2 regions of the Oceanimonas sp. AH20CE76 genome follow, and region 2 is predicted to be linked to the other one. Evidence: predicted binding sites of a transcription regulator. Region 2 holds the regulator's gene; the other holds the start of a gene.
The links. Region 2 encodes NrdR, which represses ribonucleotide reductase genes. Its sites were predicted from a motif close to CACNNTATANNGTG; they were not measured.
Positions count from the first base shown of each region.

Region 1 (3,412 bases), 1.1 Mb from region 2:
GGGCGCGCACGTAGATCTTGCCACGGCCGGTGCGGTAGGCATCGAGAATGCCCGATTTGCCGTTAATGATGCCGCCGGTAGGAAAGTCCGGACCGGGGATCAGCTCAATCAGCTGATCAATGCTGATGTGCTCATCGTCAATCAGTGCCAGGCAGCCATCCACCACTTCATTGAGGTTATGGGGCGGAATATTGGTGGCCATGCCCACAGCAATACCGGAAGAGCCGTTCACCAGCAGGTTAGGCACCTTGGTGGGCATCACCGCCGGAATCATTTCGGTACCGTCGTAGTTGGCTACCCAGTCAACGGTCTCTTTATCGAGATCCGCCAGCAGCTCATGAGCAATTTTATCCATGCGTACTTCGGTATAACGCATGGCGGCAGCAGAGTCGCCGTCTACCGAGCCGAAGTTACCCTGGCCGTCGACCAGGGTATAACGCATGGAAAAATCCTGAGCCATGCGCACTATGGTGTCATAAACCGCGATGTCGCCGTGGGGGTGATATTTACCTATTACGTCACCCACTACACGGGCCGACTTTTTATAGGGTTTGTTCCAGTCGTTGCCGAGCTCGTTCATAGCGAACAGCACGCGGCGATGCACCGGCTTCAGGCCGTCTCTAACATCAGGAAGCGCACGCCCCACGATCACGCTCATGGCGTAATCGAGGTAGGAGCGTTTCAGCTCTTCCTCAATGTTGATCGGCATGATTTCTCGGGCCAAATCGGTCATAGCAAGCCTTGTCCCCAGGTTATTGATTATATGGCTTTAAAAAGCGTGCCATTCTAGCACAGTTCCGGCCCGACGGGAGCACGTCATCGTGACGCCGGCTTTTTCACGGCTGGCGGCTGCCCGCTGCTTGGTTATAATGGCGGCCTTAATACCTTCGGCATGTAAGGCAGCTAGCTCATGAATGTAGATCAACAGGAAATCGAAAAATTTGAGGCCATGGCGTCCCGCTGGTGGGATCTGGACGGCGACTTCAAGCCCCTGCATCAAATCAATCCCCTGCGCCTGGGCTGGATTGCCGACAAGGCAGATGGCCTGTTTGGCAAACAGGTGATCGACATTGGCTGTGGTGGCGGCATTCTCAGCGAAAGCATGGCGCAGGAAGGGGCCGAAGTGACCGGTGTTGATATGGGGCAGGAGCCGCTGGCGGTGGCCCGGCTGCACGCGCTGGAAAGCGGCGTCAGCGTTAACTATCGCCAGGCCACCGCCGAGCAGATGGCGGGCGAGCAACCCGGCCAGTTTGATGTGGTTACCTGTATGGAAATGCTGGAACACGTGCCCGAACCCGCTTCAGTGGTGGCCGCCTGCGCGCAACTGGCCAAACCCGGTGCCAACCTGGTGTTTTCCACCATCAACCGCAACCCCAAGGCCTGGCTGCTGATGATAGCGGCGGCAGAAAACCTGTTCAAAATGGTACCCAAGGGCACCCATGATCACCGCAAGTTTATTCGCCCCGCCGAGCTGTGCCGCTTTATTGAGGCCGCCGGCCTGGTAGTCAAGGACATTCAGGGGGTGGTGTACCAGCCGCTGCTGGGCGATTTCAAACTCAGCCCCGACGCCGGCGTAAACTATATGGTTCACGCCATCAAACCGGTGTAACGAGACGCTGCCGCTCTCAATGCCTTGCTTTTTGTTCGGTCACATCGGGCGCTGTCAGGCATTGACTCCTGAGTTAAAATCGGCCTTCGTAGCCTGCTGCTGAAAGATCCTGCGGATCCCAACACGGGCTGTTTTTGCAAGCCAAATATTTAAAAAAAGTTTTTTTGCAGGCCATAAAAAGACCACTGTTTTGCTAACGCCAGAATGCCAACGGCACAGAAGTTAGTGAACACACACATAAGACTTGTGCCCACAGATTATCCACAAGGCAGTGGTCTTTTTCATGGGTTGAGAATACCGCCTCAACCCACTATATTGTGCCCATTCCAACGACGACAACTATATGTTGTGTTTTTCTGGTCAGGTAACCACACTATATAGTGTGGCCTGCCGGCACGAAAAATTGCGCCACAACATCACCGGGAGAAGGTTCACCTTATGAACAAACATTTGCTGGTTACCAAACGCGACGGCAACAAGGAGCCTATTGATCTGGACAAGATCCATAGAGTGATCACCTGGGCTGCCGAAGGCCTCGATAATGTTTCTGTTTCTCAGGTGGAGCTGCGCTCTCATATTCAGTTTTACGATGGTATTCGCACCGAAGACATTCATGAAACCATCATCAAAGCGGCAGCCGATCTGATCTCCGAGCAGACTCCCGATTACCAGTATCTGGCGGCCCGCCTGGCCATGTTCCATCTGCGCAAGAAGGCTTATGGCCGTTTTGAGCCGCCCCACTTTTACGATCATGTGGTGCGCCTGACCGAAATGGGAAAATACGACCAGCATATTCTGGCAGACTACAGCCGGGCCGAGCTGGAAACCCTGAACGATCGCCTGCATCACGATCGGGACATGAACTTCTCCTATGCCGCCATCAAGCAGCTGGAAGGCAAATACCTGGTACAGAACCGGGTAACCGGCGATATCTATGAAAGCCCCCAGTTCCTGTACATGCTGGTGGCCGCCTGCCTGTTCTCCAAATACCCGAAAGAGACCAGGCTGGACTATGTGACCCGCTTCTATGATGCCGTGTCCACCTTCAAGATTTCTCTGCCCACGCCCATTATGTCCGGGGTGCGCACCCCTACCCGCCAGTTCAGCTCCTGCGTGCTGATCGAGTGCGGTGACAGCCTCGACTCCATCAACGCCACTTCCGGTGCCATAGTGCGTTATGTGTCCCAGCGTGCCGGCATCGGCATCAACGCCGGTCGTATTCGCGCCCTGGGCAGCCCCATTCGTGGTGGTGAGGCTTTTCATACCGGCTGCATTCCCTTCTACAAGCACTTTCAGACTGCGGTTAAATGCTGCTCTCAGGGCGGTGTGCGCGGTGGTGCCGCGACTTTGTTCTACCCCATGTGGCACCTGGAAGTGGAATCGCTGCTGGTACTGAAAAACAACCGCGGCGTGGAAGAAAACCGCGTACGGCACATGGACTATGGCGTGCAGATTAACCGCCTGATGTATCAGCGCCTGATCAAGGGCGGTGATATCACCCTGTTCAGCCCGTCTGACGTGCCCGGCCTGTATGATGCCTTCTTTGAAGATCAGGCAAAATTTGAACAGCTCTATGTTAAATATGAAGCCGATGACAGCATTCGCAAACGTACCGTCAAGGCCATTGAGCTGTTTTCGCTGATGATGCAGGAGCGTGCCGGCACCGGTCGTATCTACATACAAAACGTGGATCACTGTAATACCCACAGCCCGTTCGATCCTGCCGTGGCACCGGTACGTCAGAGCAACCTGTGTCTGGAAATTGCGCTGCCCACCAAGCCGCTCACCGACATCAACGACGAA
Region 1 is NZ_CP155481.1:1,369,706-1,373,117, reverse strand. Features, by position in the region: gene gyrA (DNA topoisomerase (ATP-hydrolyzing) subunit A) at 1-733, opposite strand, end outside; gene ubiG (bifunctional 2-polyprenyl-6-hydroxyphenol methylase/3-demethylubiquinol 3-O-methyltransferase UbiG) at 911-1,609, shown strand; gene nrdA (class 1a ribonucleoside-diphosphate reductase subunit alpha) at 2,048-3,412, shown strand, end outside.
Region 1: nrdA (class 1a ribonucleoside-diphosphate reductase subunit alpha) is a predicted target of NrdR. The motif match lies at 1,979-1,992, and genes of this name have one in related genera.

Region 2 (3,412 bases):
TATGATCCCCAGCTGTGGCAAGCCATCAGTGATGAAACCGTGCGTCAGGAAGAGCACATTGAGCTGATTGCTTCCGAGAACTACACCAGCCCGCGGGTGATGCAGGCGCAGGGTTCTCAGCTGACCAACAAATACGCCGAAGGCTATCCGGCCAAGCGTTTCTACGGTGGCTGTGAATACGTGGATCAGGTAGAAGAGCTGGCCATAGCGCGTGTCAAAGAGCTGTTTGGCGCCACCTGGGCTAACGTTCAGCCGCACTCCGGCTCTCAGGCCAACTCCGCTGTTTTTCTGGCGCTGGTCAAGCCCGGCGATACCGTGATGGGCATGAACCTGGCTCACGGTGGTCACCTGACTCACGGCTCTCCCGCCAACTTTTCCGGCAAGCTGTATAACATCATTCCCTACGGCATTAACGAGCAGGGCGTGATCGATTATGAAGAAATGGAGCGCCTGGCGGTTGAGCACAAGCCGAAGATGATCATCGGCGGCTTCTCTGCCTTCTCCGGCATTGTAGACTGGGCCCGCATGCGCGAAATTGCCGACAAAGTGGGTGCCTGGTTTATGGTCGACATGGCTCACGTAGCCGGTCTGATTGCCGCCGGTGTTTACCCCAGCCCGCTGCCTCATGCTCATGTGGTGACCTCTACCACCCACAAGACCCTGGCTGGTCCTCGTGGCGGTATTATTCTGTCTGCCGCCAACAACGAAGAGCTGGAAAAGAAACTGAACTCTGCTGTCTTCCCCGGTGGTCAGGGCGGCCCCCTGATGCACGTGATTGCTGCCAAGGCCGTGGCCTTTAAAGAAGCGCTGGAACCCGAGTTCAAGGAATATCAGGCGCAGGTAGTGAAAAACGCCCAGGCCATGGCCGACGAGTTCCAGAAGCGTGGTTTCAAGGTGGTATCCGGCGGCACTCACAACCACCTGTTCCTGCTGGATCTGATCGACAAGGACATCACCGGTAAGGAAGCCGATGCCGCTCTGGGCCGCGCCTTTATTACCGTAAACAAGAACGCCGTGCCCAATGATCCGCGTTCTCCGTTTGTGACCTCCGGCATTCGTATCGGTACTCCTGCCGTTACCCGCCGTGGCTTTAAAGAAGCCGACGTGCGCCAGCTGGCCGGCTGGATCTGCGATGTGCTGAGCAACATCAACGACGACGCCACCATCGCCAGCGTAAAAGAGCAGGTGCTGGACATCTGCCGTCGCCACCCGGTTTACGCGTAACACGCACCGGGATTAGGGACTAAACCCAGGGAGTGGGGAATAGTGAATAGGGAGTAGCAACTCCCCCACTATTCCCCATTCCCGCTTCACAATTCCCTGCTCCCCATTCCCTTCCTTCACAATTCCCCGCTTTTAAAACATCCCCCGCTTCTTTACACTAACAGCCGATTAACAGGCCCTGCGGAGGCTTTATGCACTGCCCCTTTTGTAACGCAACTGAAACCAAGGTCATCGACTCCCGTCTGGTGGGCGATGGCTTGCAGGTGCGCCGGCGGCGGGAGTGCAATGCCTGCAGGGAGCGTTTCACCACCTTTGAAACCGCCGAGCTGGTAATGCCGCGCATTATTAAAAGCAGCGGCATTCGCGAACCCTTTAACGAAGACAAGCTGGAAGCCGGCATGCAGCGGGCGCTGGAAAAGCGTCCGGTGAGCACCGAGGCCATAGAGCAGTCGGTGAGTCGCATCAAGTCGCGGCTGCGGGCTACCGGTGAGCGAGAAGTAAAATCGGAGCTGGTGGGCAACCTGGTGATGGACGAGCTTAAACAGCTCGACAAGGTGGCTTACATTCGTTTTGCATCCGTGTATCGTTGTTTTGAGGATCTGCGTCAGTTTGGCGAAGAAATAGCCCGCCTGGAGCAATAAGTGTTCACACCCCAAGATGCGCACTGGATGGCCAGAGCGCTTGAGCTGGCCCGTCGTGGCCGCTATACCACCAGCCCCAATCCGGCGGTGGGCTGCGTGATCGTGAAAGACGACCACATTGTCGGCGAAGGCTTTCATCAGCGCGCCGGCGGCCCCCATGCGGAAGTGTTTGCCCTGCGGGCCGCCGGTGGTGCTGCCCGAGGTGCCACTGCTTATGTGACCCTGGAGCCCTGCTCTCATTATGGCCGCACGCCTCCCTGTGCTCAGGGCCTTATTGACGCCGGTGTGGCCCGGGTGGTGGCCGCCATGGTGGATCCCAACCCCCAGGTGGCGGGCCGGGGCCTGGCTATGCTGCGCGAGGCGGGCATAGCAGCCGAAGCCGGCCTGATGACCCAGGAAGCGGAAGCGGTGAATGTAGGCTTTTTGCACCGCATGCGCACACGCCGGCCCTTTGTCACCTTAAAGCTTGCCGCCAGCCTGGATGGTCGCACCGCACTGGCCAATGGTGAAAGCAAATGGATCACCGGCCCCGCTGCCCGCCGCGATGTGCAGCGCCACCGGGCGCAAAGCTGCGCCATTCTTTCCGGTGCCGATACCGTATTAATGGACAATGCCGCGCTGAATGTGCGCTGGCAGGAGCTGCCCGGCTCACTGCAGCAACACTACCCCGAAGCTGAGCTGCGCCAGCCGCTGCGCATCATTATTGATACGCAAAACCGCTTGCATGCCGGCCTGCGCCTGTTTGCTCAGCCCGGCCCCATCTTGCTGCTGCGGAGCAAGGTCACCGGTGGTTTTAGCGAGCAAGTAGAAGAATGCCTGCTGCCGTTAAGCGATCATGGCAAGCTGGATCTGGCGTTGCTGCTGGACGAGCTGGGCCGGCGACAGCTGAACCATCTGTGGGTAGAGGCGGGGGCCACGCTTGGGGGCGCGCTGTTTGCGGCCGGACTGGTGAATGAGCTGATTTTGTATCAGGCCCCCATGCTGATGGGCAACCCGGCCCGGGGCCTGCTGGCGCTGCCGGAATTTACCGTCATGAGTCAGCCGCCTCGGCTGGCATGGCAGGACAGCCGCTTTGTGGGTGACGATCTTAAACTGACTGCAAGAGTAACCGACTGATGTTTACCGGTATTGTTGAAGCCACCGGCACCCTGGCCGCCATTGAGCGAAAGAGTGCCTCCTCGGTGATCCGCATTCATTGTCCGGCGTTGGATTTATCTGATGTGGCACTGGGTGATTCCATTGCCACCAACGGCGTGTGCCTCACCGTGACCGAGCTTGGCAAAGATTATTATTGCGCTGATGTTTCGGCAGAAACCATTGCCCGCACCGGCTTTGCCGATTACCAGACGGGGCAGGCGGTCAATCTGGAAAAAGCCCTGTTGCCCACCACCCGCCTGGGCGGCCATCTGGTGTCGGGTCATGTGGATGGCGTGGGACGGATCACCAAAAAAGCCAGGGTAGGATTTGCCATTGAGCTGTGGGTTGACGCACCCGAGGCGCTGGCCCGCTATATTGCCGAAAAAGGCTCCATCACGGTAGATGGCATC
Region 2 is NZ_CP155481.1:2,485,503-2,488,914, reverse strand. Features, by position in the region: gene glyA (serine hydroxymethyltransferase) at 1-1,224, shown strand, start outside; gene nrdR (transcriptional regulator NrdR) at 1,416-1,865, shown strand; gene ribD (bifunctional diaminohydroxyphosphoribosylaminopyrimidine deaminase/5-amino-6-(5-phosphoribosylamino)uracil reductase RibD) at 1,866-2,981, shown strand; gene N2M06_RS12140 (riboflavin synthase) at 2,981-3,412, shown strand, end outside.